DNA from 2 places in the Acidovorax cavernicola genome. Region 2 is predicted to be linked to the other one. Evidence: predicted binding sites of a transcription regulator. Region 2 holds the regulator's gene; the other holds the start of a gene.

Region 1 (7,632 bases), on a different contig from region 2:
CAGGCGAAGACGATGAGCGACTTGAGCAGCGTCTGGTCGGTCTCGTGTGTGCCGGTCTTGAAGTTCGGGTCGCTGATGGCGTCGATGAACGGGATCAGGAACTGGTCCTTCTCGCGGATCGACGGCACTTCGTTGTAGGCGTTGAAGATCTCGCTCTCGTCCAGGCCGAGCGACTCGACGATGTACTGGTACGCGTGCGTGTGGATCGCTTCTTCAAAAGCCTGGCGCAACAGGAACTGGCGGCACTCGGGCGCCGTGATGTGGCGGTAGGTGCCCAGCACGATGTTGTTGGCGGCCAGCGAGTCGGCGGTCACGAAGAAGCCGAGGTTGCGTTTGACGATGCGGCGCTCGTCTTCGGTCAGGCCGTTCGGGTCCTTCCACAACGCGATGTCGCGCGTCATGTTCACTTCCTGCGGCATCCAGTGGTTGGCGCAGGTGGCGAGGTACTTTTCCCAGGCCCACTTGTACTTGAACGGCACCAGCTGGTTGACGTCGGTCTGGCCGTTGATGATGCGCTTGTCGGAGGCCTTCACGCGCTGGCCGGCAGCGGCGGCCACCGGTGCGGTGGCGTGGGCGGGTTGTGCAAGCGACGAAGTCGGAGCGGCGACCGCGCGACCTGCGGGAGAACCGCTGGTCGATGCGTGGTGCTGCTGCAATCCTTGTTGCATATCCTTTGGTAAGGAGGGCTTGACTTCTTCGTCCCAGGTCAACATAGAAAAATCCAATGCTCAATTATCGGAGCAACGATGTGAGTTGCAAAGTGCCCGTTCACATCGCGCGCCATTTATGTGGTTGTTATGTTGCTCGCATGCATCGCGCGACGTCAGTCAATGCCTTGATTGATTGAACGTCGCGCGCTTTTGCGAACTCCTCGCTGATCGATCGAAGCGTCTGCAATGACGCTTCACTTGCACATCACTGGCAGGCTTCGCAGGTCGGATCGTCGACGCCGCAGAACGCGATGTCGGTGGCGGGAATGGCGCTCATCTGTGCCTTCGCTGCTGCAGCGGCGGCTTCGAGTGCGCTCATGCCCGAGGGTGCGTCATTGCTTGCGCCACCAGAGGACACCGCGTTGAGACGGCCCGATTGCACGGTCGACTTCTCTGCGTGCGTCGCGCTCTGCGTGCGCAGGTAGTAGGTGGTCTTCAGGCCGCGCAGCCAGGCGAGCTTGTAGGTGTCGTCGAGCTTCTTGCCCGATGCGCCGGCCATGTAGATGTTCAGCGACTGCGCCTGGTCGATCCACTTCTGGCGACGCGCGGCGGCTTCCACCAGCCACGTGGTTTCGACTTCGAACGCGGTGGCGTAGAGCGCCTTCACGTCCTGCGGCACGCGGTCGATGGGACGCAGCGAACCGTCGAAGTGCTTCAGGTCCATGACCATCACGTCGTCCCACAGGCCCAGGCGCTTCAGGTCGCGCACCAGGTAGTGGTTGATCACGGTGAACTCGCCCGACAGGTTCGACTTGACCGACAGGTTGCCGAAGCAGGGTTCGATCGAGGCGTCCACGCCGATGATGTTCGAGATGGTCGCGGTCGGGGCGATGGCCACGCAGTTCGAGTTGCGCATGCCGTCGGCCTTGATCTTGGCGCGCAGCGTGTCCCAGTCGAGGGTGGCCGAGCGGTCCACTTCGACGTAGCCGCCGCGGGCCTTCTCGAGCAGGTCGAGCGAGTCGATCGGCAGGATGCCCTTGTCCCACAGCGAGCCCTTGTAGCTCGAGTACTTGCCGCGTTCCTTGGCCAGCTCGGTCGATGCCCAGTAGGCGTGGTAGCAGATGGCTTCCATCGACTCGTCGGCGAATTGCACGGCTTCCTGCGAGGCGTACGGAATGCGCAGTTCGTACAGCGAATCCTGGAAGCCCATCAGGCCCAGGCCGACCGGACGGTGACGCAGGTTGGAGTCGCGCGCCTTCTTCACGGCGTAGTAGTTGATGTCGATCACGTTGTCGAGCATGCGCATCGCCGTCGAGATGGTGCGCTTGAGCTTTTCCTGGTCGACCTTGCCGTCCTTCAGGTGCTGCAGCAGGTTCACGGAACCCAGGTTGCAGACGGCGGTTTCGGTGTCGCTGGTGTTCAGCGTGATCTCGGTGCACAGGTTCGACGAGTGAACCACGCCGGCGTGCTGCTGCGGCGAGCGCACGTTGCAGGCGTCCTTGAACGTGATCCAGGGGTGGCCGGTCTCGAACAGCATCGTGAGCATCTTGCGCCACAGGTCCGACGCCTGGATGGTGCGGGCGGGCTTGATGTCGCCGCGCGCCGCCTTTTCTTCGTAGGCGACGTAGGCTTTCTCGAATTCGGCGCCGAACAGGTCGTGCAGGTCAGGCACGTTGGAGGGCGAGAACAGCGTCCAGGTGCCCTTTTCCATCACGCGGCGCATGAACAGGTCGGGGATCCAGTTGGCGGTGTTCATGTCGTGCGTGCGGCGGCGGTCGTCGCCGGTGTTCTTGCGCAGCTCCAGGAACTCCTCGATGTCGAGGTGCCAGGTTTCCAGGTACGTGCAGACCGCGCCCTTGCGCTTGCCGCCCTGGTTCACGGCCACGGCCGTGTCGTTCACCACCTTCAGGAACGGCACCACGCCCTGCGATTCGCCGTTGGTGCCCTTGATGTGGCTGCCCAGCGCGCGCACGCGGGTCCAGTCGTTGCCCAGGCCGCCGGCGAACTTCGACAGCAGCGCGTTTTCCTTGATCGACTCGTAGATGCCGTCCAGGTCGTCGGGCACGGTGGTCAGGTAGCAGCTGGACAGCTGCGAGCGCAGCGTGCCGGCGTTGAACAGGGTGGGCGTGCTCGACATGAAGTCGAACGACGACAGCACTTCGTAGAACTCGATGGCGCGGGCTTCGCGGTCGATTTCGTTCAGCGACAGGCCCATGGCTACGCGCATGAAGAAGGCTTGTGGCAGCTCGATGCGGGTCTTGCGCACGTGCAGGAAGTAGCGGTCGTACAGCGTCTGCAGGCCGAGGTAGTCGAACTGGTTGTCGCGCTCGGCCTTCAGGGCGGCGCCCAGGCGGGGCAGGTCGTACTGCAGCAGCTTCTCGTCGAGCAGCTCGTTCTCGACGCCCTTCTTGATGAACTGCGGGAAGTAGTCGGCGTAGGCGGTGGCGCGTTCGGCCGGCATCACTTCGCGGCCGATGATTTCCTTGAAGATCGTGTGCAGCAGCAGGCGCGCGGTGGCGAAGGTGTAGTCGGGGTCCTTCTCGATCAGCGTGCGGGCAGCGAGGATGGACGCCTTGTAGACCTCGTCCAGCGGCACGCCGTCGTACAGGTTGCGCATCGTCTCGGCGACGATGGGGGCTGCGGTGATGCTGTCGCCCAGGCCCTGGCAGGCCGATTCGATCAGGCCCTTGAGTTCGTTCAGGTCGAGCGCCACGCGCTCGCCGTTGTCGAGCACGTGCAGCGCCGGTGCGGCGGGCACGTCCTGCTCGCCCTGGCGGGAGCGCTCCTGCGTGCGGCGTTCGCGGTACAGCACGTAGGCGCGCGCGATTTCATGGTGGCCGCCGCGCATCAGGCCGAGCTCGACCTGGTCCTGCACGTCTTCGATGTGGAAGGTGCCGCCGCCCGGACGCGAACGCACCATGGCGCGGATCACGCCCTGGGTCAGCACGTCGACGGTCTCGCGCACGCTGGCCGAGGCCGCGCCCTGGGTGCCATGCACCGCCAGGAAGGCCTTCATCATGGCGATGGCGATCTTGTTCGGCTCGAAGGGAACGACGGCGCCGTTGCGGCGAATGATCTGGTAGTGGGCGAGGTTCTGACCGGTGGGCGAGCCCGCAGTGTCTTGTTGCTGCTGCGGCGTCGCGGGGACGGCGCGGGGGGTCGACGGGGTGTTCAGTGCAGTTTGCATTCGCTTCCTCTCGGTTGGGCAATTCTTGTTGGATGGCAAGGCCTCGGCGGGCCTTGCGTCGGCGTTGGTGCCGAACGGGAGGACACTATATCTAGGGTGTGGGAGGGCTACAACCCACTAGATGTAGCGTTTTCCTATGGATACAACCCCTACGGAATTGCTTTGGGTCCAGCGCATCGCCAGCGATGCCGCGTGAATACTGGCCCATGGTGGCGCAACCCGCACAGGGCGTGGCTTGCAAGGCGATTTGGGCCTGCAGGCCGCATGGTTGCTGCATCGCGCGGTGGCGCCGATCAAATTGCTGCGCCGCGAGAGCGCCGCATCACACCTCGCCGCCCGATTGAAAAAATTAGCGCGCCACCACCTGCTCGGGAAACATCTGTGGACTCCAGCCCAGCTGTTCGCGCAGCAGGCGCCAGTCGAAACCGGCACCGGGGTCCTGCTTGCGGCCGGGCGCGATGTGTTCGTGGCCCGCCACATGAGCGATGGCGTAGTGCTGCGCGAGTGCGGCGCAGAGGCTGGCCAGCGTTTCGTACTGTGCCTCTTCGAAGCGCTCGCCCTCGAGGCCTTCGAGCTCGATGCCGACCGAGTCGTCGTTGCAGTTGGTGCGTCCGCGCCATGCCGAAACGCCGGCATGCCAGGCGCGGTCGTCGCAGCTCACGAACTGCCAGAGTTCGCCGTTGCGCCGCACATAGAAATGCGAGGACACCTCGAGCCCGCGGATCGACTGGAAGTAGGGATGCGCGTCCCAGTCGAGCTGGTTGGTGAAGAGCTGTTGCACGGCGTCGCCGCCGTATTCGCCAGGCGGCAGGCTGATCGAGTGCAGCACGATCAGGTCGGTCTGCGCGCCGGCAGGGCGCGGGCCGAAGTTGGGCGAGGGCAGGGCCTTGGCGAAGCGGTACCAGCCGGCGCGCCAGAGTCCGTCGTCGCCGGCGGGTGCCGTGGCGGGGCTGTCAGTCGTCGGCATGCGAGGTGGCGCCGTCGTCGCCGTTGGGCGTGGAGATGCCCAGGCGCGCGATGCGGTAGCGGATCTGACGCAGGCTCATGCCGAGCCGCGCGGCGGCGGCCGTGCGGTTGAAGCCGCTTTCGTGCAGCGCGCGCACGAGGATTTCGCGCTCCTGCTGATCGAGCCAGGCTTGCAGGTCGGAGGGCAACGGCGGCGGCACGGGCTTGGGTTCGGCGGCTGGCGCGGGGGCGGGAGCCACCGCAACGGCGGGCGGCGCCTCGGCGGATTCGCTGCGGGGCGCGACCGGCGCTGCCGGCATGGGCTTCATCGCGCCCATCAGGTCGATGTGCAACTCGTCGCCGTCGTTCAGCGCCACGGCGCGGTGCAGCAGGTTCTCGAGTTCGCGCACGTTGCCGTCGAGCGGGTGCTGGGCCAGGCGCTGCAGTAGCGCGTCGGACAGACGCGGCACGGGCAGGCCGCCGTCCTGCGCGATGCGCGCGAGCAGCGCGGTGCACAGCGCGGGCAGGTCTTCGCGGCGCTCGCGCAACGCGGGCACCGCGATCTCGATCACGTTGAGGCGGTAGAACAGGTCCTGCCGGAAGCGGCCGGCCAGCACCTCGGCGTGCAGGTCTTTATGGGTGGCGCTGACGATGCGCACGTCGACCGCGTCTTCCTGCGTCGAGCCGATGGCGCGCACGCTGCGCTCCTGGATGGCGCGCAGCAGCTTCGACTGCATGGCCAGCGGCAGGTCGCCGATCTCGTCGAGGAACAGCGTGCCGTCGCGCGCGGCCTGGAAGTAGCCGTCGCGGTCCTGCGACGAGCCGGTGTACGAGCCCTTCTTGGCGCCGAAGAATTCGGCCTCGAGCAGGTTCTCGGGGATCGCGCCGCAGTTCACCGCGACGAAGGGGCCTTCGCTGCGCTGGCTGCAGCCGTGCACGGCACGCGCGACCAGCTCCTTGCCGGTGCCCGACTCGCCGCGCACCAGCACCGGCGCCATGCCGCGCGCCACCTTGGCGATGCGCGACTTGACGAGGCGCATCGGGTCGGATTCGCCGACCAGCCGGTCGAGCGCGGTGGCGCCGCTGCGCGTCACGGCCAATGCATCGGGGCGCTCGCCCTGGCCGGCGGCCCGCGGCGCCGGCTTCTGCGGTACGACCACCGCGGCGCGGTTGGCCTGCACCGCCGACGCCACCACGGCGCGGAACTGCTTCAGGTCGACCGGCTTCGTGAGGTAGTCGAAGGCGCCGGCCTTCAGCGCCTCGACCGCGTTCTCGGCCGAGCCGTAGGCGGTCATGACCACGCAGCGCTCGCTGCGCTGGTCCTTCTGAATGCGGTGGATGATCTCCATGCCTTCGCCGTCGGGCAGCCGCATGTCGGTGATCACGGCGTCGAAACGGCCGGCTTCGAGGTGCTGCCACGCTTCGGACACGCTGCCCGCCGCTTCCACCCGGTAGCCTTCACGCAGCAGCGTGAGTTCGTAGAGCGTGCGCAGGTCGGGTTCGTCGTCGATGACGAGGATCTGCGCGGGACGCGGGGCGGCGGCGGAAGACGGGAGGGAGCTCACGGCCGCTATTGTGTCAGCCGGTTTTCGCTCGGCGCGAAGCTGACGAAGAATTCATTGCCCTCGGGGCCGCCCGGCACCAGCGCGCGCCGTTCGTAGCCGATGGTGGCGCCGTGGCGCCGGCACAGCTCACGGCACAGGAACAGGCCCAGGCCGCTGGAGCGGCTCTCGGACGAGAAGAAGGGCTCGAACAGGTGGCGCTGCACCGCCGGCTCCAGCGGTGCGCCGTCGCTCCACACCAGCAGCACGGGCCGCTGCACGCCGGCGCGCTGTAGCGTGGTGATGACCTGGATCGCACCGTCGCGCTGGCTCGCGTAGCGCGCGGCGTTGTCCAGCAGGTTCACCAGCAGGCGGCGCAGGTGCTCGGCTTCGAAGCGCACTTCGCTGCCCTGCGCGTCGAGCGCCACGCGCACGCCCTTGCGCTGGGTCTGGCGCACCCATTCCTCGGCCAGGATCTGCGCGGCGGGGTCGAGCACCAGCTGTTCGCCCAGCGAGAGCACGCGCTGCTGGCGCGCGCGCGAGACGTCGAGCACGTCGTCCACGATGCGCGCCAGGCGCCGGGCGTTGTGCTGCACCATGTCGGTCAGCTTGCGATGCGCCGGGTCGGTCAGGTCTTCGTTGAGCAGCGCGCTGGCCTGCGCGATGGCGGCCAGCGGGTTGCGGATTTCATGCGCCACCGCGGCCGACATGCGGCCCATCGCGGCGAGCTTCTCGGTGCGGATGCGGGCTTCGAGTTCGCGCAGGTCCTGCAGGAACATCACGCACAGGCTGTCGGCGCGGCGGTCGTCGGTGGGCGTGAGACGGGTGCGCACGCGCACCTCGCGCGCGGCGCCGCGCGCCTGCGCCACCGGGATTTCTTCTGTCTGCGGCGCGCGCCGCGCGAAGGTCTGCCGCGCGAGCGCGGCCAGCGCATGCCAGGCCGGTTGCGTGTGCAGCGGGAACGGCAGTGGCAATTGCGCCAGGCCCTGGCCGAGGATCGCATCGGCCGCCGGATTGGCCGCGTGCACGAGGCCGTCGGCGTCGATCACCAGCACGCCTTCGCTGAGGGTTTCGATCACCAGGTCGTTGACCTGTGCCTGCATCTGCGCGTGGCTGCGGCTGCGTTGCGCCACCGCTTCCTCGCGCGCCAGCCGGCGCGCCAGTTCGTGCGCGAGCAGCGCGACCACGAACAGGCCGGTGCCGGTGAGGGCGGCCTGCACGAAGCGCGCCGAGGCGTCGGTGGGCGACTGCAGCCAGTGCCAGCCGGCGTCGGCCAGCAGCAGCAGCGTCACGGTGGCCGTGGTGCCCA
Region 2 (7,632 bases):
ACGTTCAGCATGAAGCCGCGCAACTCGTGCCGGCGCTTGACGGTCTGGTCGTCGAAATCGACCGCGCCATCCTTGATCGAGATGTTGTAGATCGCGAAACGCGCGGGCTCGGCGTTCGGATCGGGCGGCGGGCCCGAGGCCAGCTTGGCGAGAATGTCGTCGATGTCGTACTTGCCGTCGGCCTGGTGCGTAAGCAGCACCGCGGGCGCCTCGACCGTCACCGCGTCGATCACCGGCGCCAGGCGGAACAGCGATTGCAGTTCGGCGTCGGCATAGATGCGCTTGATGGCCACCTGCGGCTGCTTGCCGTCGGCGGTGGCGATGCGCAGGTCATTCAGCGCGAGTTCGAGCGTCCAGGGCTTGAAATCGATCTTGCCGACCGTGACCTGCCGGCCCAGCTTCTCGCTCGCGATCTTCTGGAGTTGGCTCTTGGCAATCGGCGGCACCGCCAGCCAGGTGATCAGCCACAGGGCCAGCAGCACGAGCAACGCGACAACCCCACGCCGCACCCATTTGTTCTGTTTGATCGAAGCAGCATCCATCCGCAGAAGTGTGCCGCAAACAGATGCCAACAAAGTTGGCTGAAACGTGAATGCGTTCCCTTTTGGCGAGGCAATGCGATGCCCGGGCGCCCCTCGACAGGAGCGGTAGGCCGAAAGTGTGAACGCCACAAACGAGAAAGCCCGGTGAGTCGACGAAATGTCTTGTCACCGGGCTTGATGGCGGGCTCAAAACCCATGCCATCGATTCGCGCGACCGGAAGTCAATTTGTTCCCGCCGTGCTGGCAGCAAGAGATTGCCGCCGTGGAGTCCTCCATCGTTCGAGTCCTTGACTTGCACCTCGGACTGCCTGATTTCGGAAAAACGCCTGAAACCTCAGGCCCGTCCAGATTAGGCGTCTCTCCCTTCCTTTTCAAATCTCTTTTTCCAAGGGATTTCCCGTAGGCGCGCCCCCTGTGACGGTCGCTTTGGAACGGCATTTCTTCAAGCAATTATTAACATATCAAATCAAAACCTTATGCTTGACCGTGTATTTAGCCACGCTAGAATCCGCCTGCCCTCGCCGCCGGACGCGGCAGGGTCTCCCTGAATCCGCTGCCGAATTCCAACGGCGTGATCAGGCCGCCGCGCTCCCTACCCCCTACACCTCCATGCGCGGAGCCTGATTCGTACATACCAATCCAAGCGCCGCTGCCTTCATCCACCGCCCTTTCCGGCGCTGCATGTCAGGTGCCGCACAGAAAGGAAAAAAAGCGATGAGCAAGGCGTTTGATGCCACAGCCCGCGGGCTACGGACCTTCGTGTCCGATGTGGCAGACGGCTTTTTTGAAATCACCCACAACGGGTTTGCACTGGTCGGCCTGGCCATCGTGTTCGCGGCCCTCGCCCTCGTGGCGCGCCCCGACCTGCGCAAGACCGGCGAGGAACAACTGATGGGCTGGCTGCAGTCGCGCAAGCCCGCGCCCGAAGCCACCGACCTCGAGCCGACCGCCATCGAGCGCACCACGGCCGCGAGTCCCGACGATCTGCCCAAGCAGCAGGCGGCGGTGGCCTACTGGCTCAGCAAGAAGTACCGCGTCGCGGCAGAGCCGCTGAGCGTGCTGGTCGCCGAGGCCTATCAGATCGGCAAGCGCACCAAGATCGACCCGACACTGATCCTGGCCATCATGGCCATCGAGTCCAGCTTCAACCCCTTTGCCCAGAGCCACGTCGGCGCCCAGGGTCTGATGCAGGTCATGACCCGCGTGCACGGCGACAAGTACGAAAGCGCGGGCGGCACGCTCACCGCCTTCGACCCCGTGACCAACATGCGCGTCGGCGTGAAGGTGCTGCAGGAATGCATCGCCCGTGCCGGCTCGCTTGAAGGCGGCCTGCGCTATTACGTGGGCGCCGCCAACCTCGACGACGACGGCGGCTATGCCGCCAAGGTGCTGGCCGAGCACGAGCGCCTGCGCCAGGTCGCCGGCGGCCGCCCGCCGTCGACGATGGTCGTGCCGCCGCCGACCACGGCGCGCGCGCAGCCGATTCCGGTGGTTGCACCGGCCAAGCCGGCAGGTGAAGAGCCCGCCAACGGCAGCGAGCCGGCCAAGGTCGCCCTGCTCTCCGCGGTTTCCTGAGGCCTTGCCGGCCCTGCATGCCCGGATGCGTCCGGGCCTGCGCTACACTCGGCCTGTACGCGACTGGCGATAGGCGCAGCACTCTGAAAAAGGTGCCACGCGCTGACGTGGAATACCACTTGGAAGCGTGCCGCCTGACCACAACAGGCGTTCAGCCGTTCGCCTGGGCAGCCCTTGTTTGGTTGAACAAGGACCTCGTCTTCAAAGGACTGCCATGTACCACCGCAACATCCTGGTCGAACAGACCGATCCCGAAATCTGGGCCGCCATTCAAGCCGAAAACGCGCGCCAGGAACACCACATCGAGCTGATCGCCAGCGAGAACTACGCCTCGCCGGCCGTCATGGCCGCTCAGGGCTCGCAGCTCACCAACAAGTACGCCGAAGGCTACCCGGGCAAGCGCTACTACGGCGGCTGCGAGCACGTCGACGTGGCCGAGCAACTGGCCATCGACCGCGTCAAGCAGATCTTCGGCGCCGACGCCGCGAACGTGCAGCCGCATTGCGGCGCCTCGGCCAACGAAGCCGTGATGCTCGCCTTCCTGAAGCCCGGCGACACCATCATGGGCATGAGCCTGGCCGAAGGCGGCCACCTGACCCACGGCATGCCGCTGAACATGAGCGGCAAGTGGTTCAACGTCGTGAGCTACGGCCTGGACGCCAACGAAGCCATCGACTACGACGCCATGGAACGCAAGGCGCATGAACACATGCCCAAGCTGATCATCGCGGGCGCCTCGGCCTACTCGCTGCACATCGACTTCGAGCGCTTCGCCAAGGTGGCCAAGGACGTCGGCGCGATCTTCATGGTCGACATCGCCCACTACGCCGGCCTCGTGGCCGCGGGCGTGTACCCCAACCCGGTGCCGCACGCCGACATCGTCACCTCGACCACGCACAAGAGCCTGCGCGGCCCGCGCGGCGGCATCATCCTGATGAAGTCGCAGCACGAGAAGGCGATCAACAGCGCCATCTTCCCCGGCCTGCAAGGCGGCCCGCTGATGCACGTGATTGCCGCCAAGGCCGTCGCCTTCAAGGAAGCCCTGACGCCCGAGTTCAAGGCCTATCAGCAACAGGTGGTCAAGAACGCCCAGATCGTGGCCGAAACCCTCACCGCGCGCGGTCTGCGCATCGTGAGCGGACGCACCGAAAGCCACGTCATGCTGGTCGACCTGCGCGCCAAGGGCATCACCGGCAAGGAAGCCGAAGCCGTGCTGGGCGCTGCCCACATGACGATCAACAAGAACGCGATCCCCAACGACCCGGAAAAGCCGATGGTCACCAGCGGCGTGCGCATCGGCACCCCCGCCATGACCACGCGCGGCTTCAAGGACGAAGAGGCCCGCATCACGGCGAACCTGGTGGCCGACGTGCTCGAGAACCCGCGCGACGCGGCGAACATCGACGCGGTGCGCGCCAAGGTCCACGCCCTGACGAGCCGCTTCCCCGTCTACCGTTGATTGCGTAGAAGAAGAGAAGCACCGGCCGCATGAAATGCCCTTTTTGCGGTCATCTCGAAACGCAGGTCGTCGAGACCCGCGTTTCGGAAGACGCCGATTTCGTCCGCAGGCGCCGCCAGTGCAGCGCCTGCGACAAGCGCTTCACCACCTATGAGCGCCCCGACGTCAATTTCCCCGTCGTGGTCAAGAAGGACGGCAGCCGCGCCGACTTCGACTCGACCAAGGTGCGCGCGTCGATGATGCTGGCGTTGCGCAAGCGCCCCGTGAGCATCGAGCAGATCGACAACGCATTGCTGCGCATCGAGCAGAAGCTGCTGGCCAGCGGCCTGCGCGAAATCGATTCGACCAAGGTCGGCGAACTCGTGATGCGCGAACTCAAGAAACTCGACAAGGTCGCCTACGTGCGCTTTGCCTCGGTGTACCGCAGCTTCGAGGACGTGGACGAGTTCCGGCAGCTGCTGCGCGACATCTGATGCCTTCCTCCGAACACGACGCGCCACACATCGCGACCGCCCTGCGCCTGGCCGCATCGGCGATCCGACTGACCGACCCGAACCCCCGCGTAGGCTGCGTCCTGTGCGACGCCGAAGGCCGCGTGATCGGCCAAGGCCACACACAACAAGCCGGCGGTCCGCATGCCGAGGTGATGGCGCTGCGCGACGCACAGGCCCAGGGCCACTCGGTCGCGGGTGCCACCGCCTACGTCACGCTCGAACCCTGCTCGCACCACGGCCGCACCGGCCCCTGCTGCGACGCGCTGATCGCTGCCGGCGTGCGCCGGGTGGTGGCATCGCTGGCCGATCCGAATCCACTCGTGGCGGGACAGGGCTTTGCGCGCCTGCGCGCAGCGGGCGTCGAGGTCGAGGTCGGCCCGGGCGCAGACGAATCCCGCGAACTCAACATCGGCTTTTTCAGCCGCATGATCCGCAAGCAGCCTTGGGTTCGGATGAAGGTGGCTGCCTCGCTCGACGGCCGGACCGGCCTGCAGAACGGCGTGAGCCAATGGATCACCGGTGAAGCCGCGCGCGCCGACGGCCATGCCTGGCGGGCACGCACGGGCGCGGTGCTGACCGGCGTCGGCACGCTGCTCGAAGACAACCCGCGCCTGGACGTGCGGCTGGTCGACACACCGCGCCAGCCCCACCTCGTGGTGGTCGACAGCCATCTCCAGACCTCGCCTGACGCTCACATTTTCATAGCTGGCCGCGCTGTCTGGATCTACGCAGCCAGCCGGCACAACGAAGAAAAGGCGGCCGCGCTCGAAGCCCGGGGTGCCACCATCACCTGTCTGCCCAACCTGCACGGCAAGGTCGACCTGCCCGCGATGCTCCAGGACCTCGCGGCACGCGGCATCAACGAGCTGCATGTCGAATCGGGCCACAAGCTCAACGGCTCGCTGCTGCGCGAAGGCTGCGTGGACGAGCTGCTGGTCTACCTGGCGCCCAAGCTGATCGGCAGCGGGCTCGACATTGCCAGCCACCTGCACGCCGACGGTCCGCTCACCTCGCTGACAGGTGCGCTGCCCCTCGAATTCAAGTCGGTGGACATGCTGGGGCCCGACCTGCGCATCGTGGCGCGCGTCGCCGGCCGCGACCACTTCTGAGCTCCCGCCGCCGCGGCGCGGCACATTCGCAGCCGCAAACCGCCCCTCCGGGCCGAAGACCCCTCGATGTCTGCGAAAATGTGCGAATGTTCACCGGAATCATCACCGGCGTGGGGCGCATCGCCGCCATCCACGACCTCGGCACCTCCTCCTTCTACGGCAAGCGACTCAGCATCGAGGTGCCCGACGGCTACCTCGACGACGTCGGGCTCGGCGACAGCATCGCGCTCAACGGCGCCTGCATGACGGTCACCACGCTCGCACCCGAGCGCCGGCAATTCACCATCGACATTTCTGCGGAGTCCCTCGACAAGACGGCCGGCCTGACCGACGAAGGCAGCCGCATCAACCTCGAGAAGGCCCTGCGCGCCAGCGACCGCCTCGGCGGCCACATCGTCTCGGGCCACGTGGACGGCATCGGCCGCGTGAGCTTCTTCGCGCCCGTCGGCGAAAGCTGGGAACTGCGCGTGGTGGCACCGCCCGCGCTCGCGCGCTTCCTGGCCTACAAGGGCTCGATCACCATCAACGGCGTGAGCCTCACGGTCAACAGCGTGAGCGATATCGAAGGCGGCGCCGAGGTCAGCATCAACCTGATCCCGCACACCGTGGAAAACACCTCCCTCGGCGGCCTGTCGGCCGGCTCGAAGGTCAACCTCGAAATCGACACCGTGGCGCGCTACGTGGAGCGCATGCTTCAGGCCGGCATGCTCCCCCCCTCTTCCACGTCTCCCAAGGACACTTCGAAATGAACGCCTCCGTCACGCCGATCGGCGCCTCCCGCGCCGACCGTGCACCCGCACCGATCTCTCCGGTCGAAGACATCGTGGCCGAGCTGGCCGCCGGCCGCATGGTCATCCTCGTGGACGAGGAAGACCGCGAGAACGAAGGCGACATCGTCATCGCCGCCGACCACATCACGGCCGAGTCCATCAACTTCATGGCACGCCATGCGCGCGGCCTGATCTGCCTGACGCTCTCGCGCGAGATGTGCGAGCGGCTGCAGCTGCCGCCCATGGTCCAGCGCAACGGCGCCAAGCACTCCACCGCCTTCACCGTTTCCATCGAGGCGGCCGAAGGCGTGACCACCGGCATCTCGGCCGCCGACCGCGCACGCACCGTGCAGGCCGCCGTGGCGCGCAATGCCGTGGCCGCCGACCTGGTGCAGCCCGGCCACATCTTCCCGCTGCAGGCGGTGGACGGCGGCGTGCTGATGCGCGCCGGCCACACCGAAGCCGGCAGCGACCTCGCTGCCATGGCCGGCTGCTCGCCCGCCTCAGTGATCTGCGAGGTGATGAACGAAGACGGCACGATGGCCCGCCTGCCCGACCTGCAGATCTTCGCAGCCGAGCACGGCATCAAGATCGGCACCATCGCCGCGCTGATCGAGCACCGCAGCCGCGTCGAGTCGCTGGTCGAAAAGGTCGGCTGCCGCGAGATCCAGACCAACTGGGGCGCCTTCACCGCCCACGCCTTCGTCGACAAGCCGAGCCGCGGCGTGCACCTGGCGCTGGTGCGCGGCAAGTGGGCACCTGAAGACACGGTGTCGGTGCGCGTGCACGAGCCGCTGTCGGTGCTCGACGCGCTCGAAGTCAACCGCTCGCTGCACTCCTGGAGCCTGGACGCCAGCCTCGCGCACATCGCCAAGGAAGACAAGGGCGTGGCCGTGCTGCTGAACTGCGGCGAGACCGCCGCCGAGCTGCTCGCGCAGTTCGACGGCACCGCGCGCCCCGCGCAAGCCCCCGAGCGCGGCCGCATGGACCTGCGCAACTACGGCATCGGCGCACAGATCCTGCGCGAATGCGGCGTGCACAAGATGAACCTGCTCGGCGCGCCGCGTCGCATGCCGAGCATGGCCGCCGGCTTCGGCCTCGAAATCGCCGGCTACCTCACGAAAGAATAAAAGACCATGCAAGGTGCAAATCAGGGCGCGGCCAGCGCGCCCCTCAACGGAAAAGGCCTGCGCATCGGCATCGTGCAGGCGCGCTTCAACGCCGACATCACCGACGCGCTGGCGACCGCCTGCCTGTCGGAGCTCGAGGCGCTCGGCGTGGCCGCTGCCGACATCCATCACGTGAAGGTGCCCGGCGCACTCGAAGTGCCCGTGGCGCTGCAGGCGCTCGCCGAACGCGGCGGCTACCACGCGCTCGTGGCGCTGGGCTGCATCATCCGCGGCGAGACCTACCACTTCGAGCTGGTGGCCAACGAATCGGGCGCGAGCGTGAGCCGTGTCGCGCTCGACTATCGCCTGCCCATCGCCAACGCGATCCTCACGACCGAAAACCTCGAACAGGCCGTCGCCCGCCAGACCGACAAGGGCCGCGACGCCGCCCAGGTGGCGGTCGAGATGGCACAACTGCTGGCCACCCTTTCATGACCGAAGACACCTCCAAGCCCGCCAAACCCCGCCAGTCGCGCACCGGCCTCACGAGCACGGGCGCGCGCAAGGCCGCAGC

Evidence for each region. The regulator NrdR, encoded in region 2, represses ribonucleotide reductase genes. The targets are predictions, from matches to a motif close to CACNANATNTNGTG.
Region 1: D3H34_RS15970 (ribonucleoside-diphosphate reductase subunit alpha) is a predicted target of NrdR. The motif match lies at 3,921-3,934, and genes of this name have one in related genera.

What each region holds. Positions count from the first base shown of each region.
Region 1 is NZ_QXMN01000018.1:96,034-103,665, reverse strand. It holds gene D3H34_RS15975 (ribonucleotide-diphosphate reductase subunit beta) at 1-713, opposite strand, end outside; gene D3H34_RS15970 (ribonucleoside-diphosphate reductase subunit alpha) at 916-3,837, opposite strand; gene ampD (1,6-anhydro-N-acetylmuramyl-L-alanine amidase AmpD) at 4,187-4,804, opposite strand; gene D3H34_RS15960 (sigma-54-dependent transcriptional regulator) at 4,791-6,347, opposite strand; gene D3H34_RS15955 (two-component system sensor histidine kinase NtrB) at 6,353-7,632, opposite strand, start outside.
Region 2 is NZ_QXMN01000001.1:41,314-48,945, reverse strand. It holds gene D3H34_RS00215 (DUF748 domain-containing protein) at 1-542, opposite strand, end outside; gene D3H34_RS00210 (lytic transglycosylase domain-containing protein) at 1,257-2,117, shown strand; ZMP/ZTP riboswitch at 2,167-2,293, shown strand; gene glyA (serine hydroxymethyltransferase) at 2,332-3,576, shown strand; gene nrdR (transcriptional regulator NrdR) at 3,606-4,049, shown strand; gene ribD (bifunctional diaminohydroxyphosphoribosylaminopyrimidine deaminase/5-amino-6-(5-phosphoribosylamino)uracil reductase RibD) at 4,049-5,179, shown strand; gene D3H34_RS00190 (riboflavin synthase) at 5,266-5,928, shown strand; gene ribBA (bifunctional 3,4-dihydroxy-2-butanone-4-phosphate synthase/GTP cyclohydrolase II) at 5,925-7,079, shown strand; gene ribH (6,7-dimethyl-8-ribityllumazine synthase) at 7,086-7,553, shown strand; gene nusB (transcription antitermination factor NusB) at 7,550-7,632, shown strand, end outside.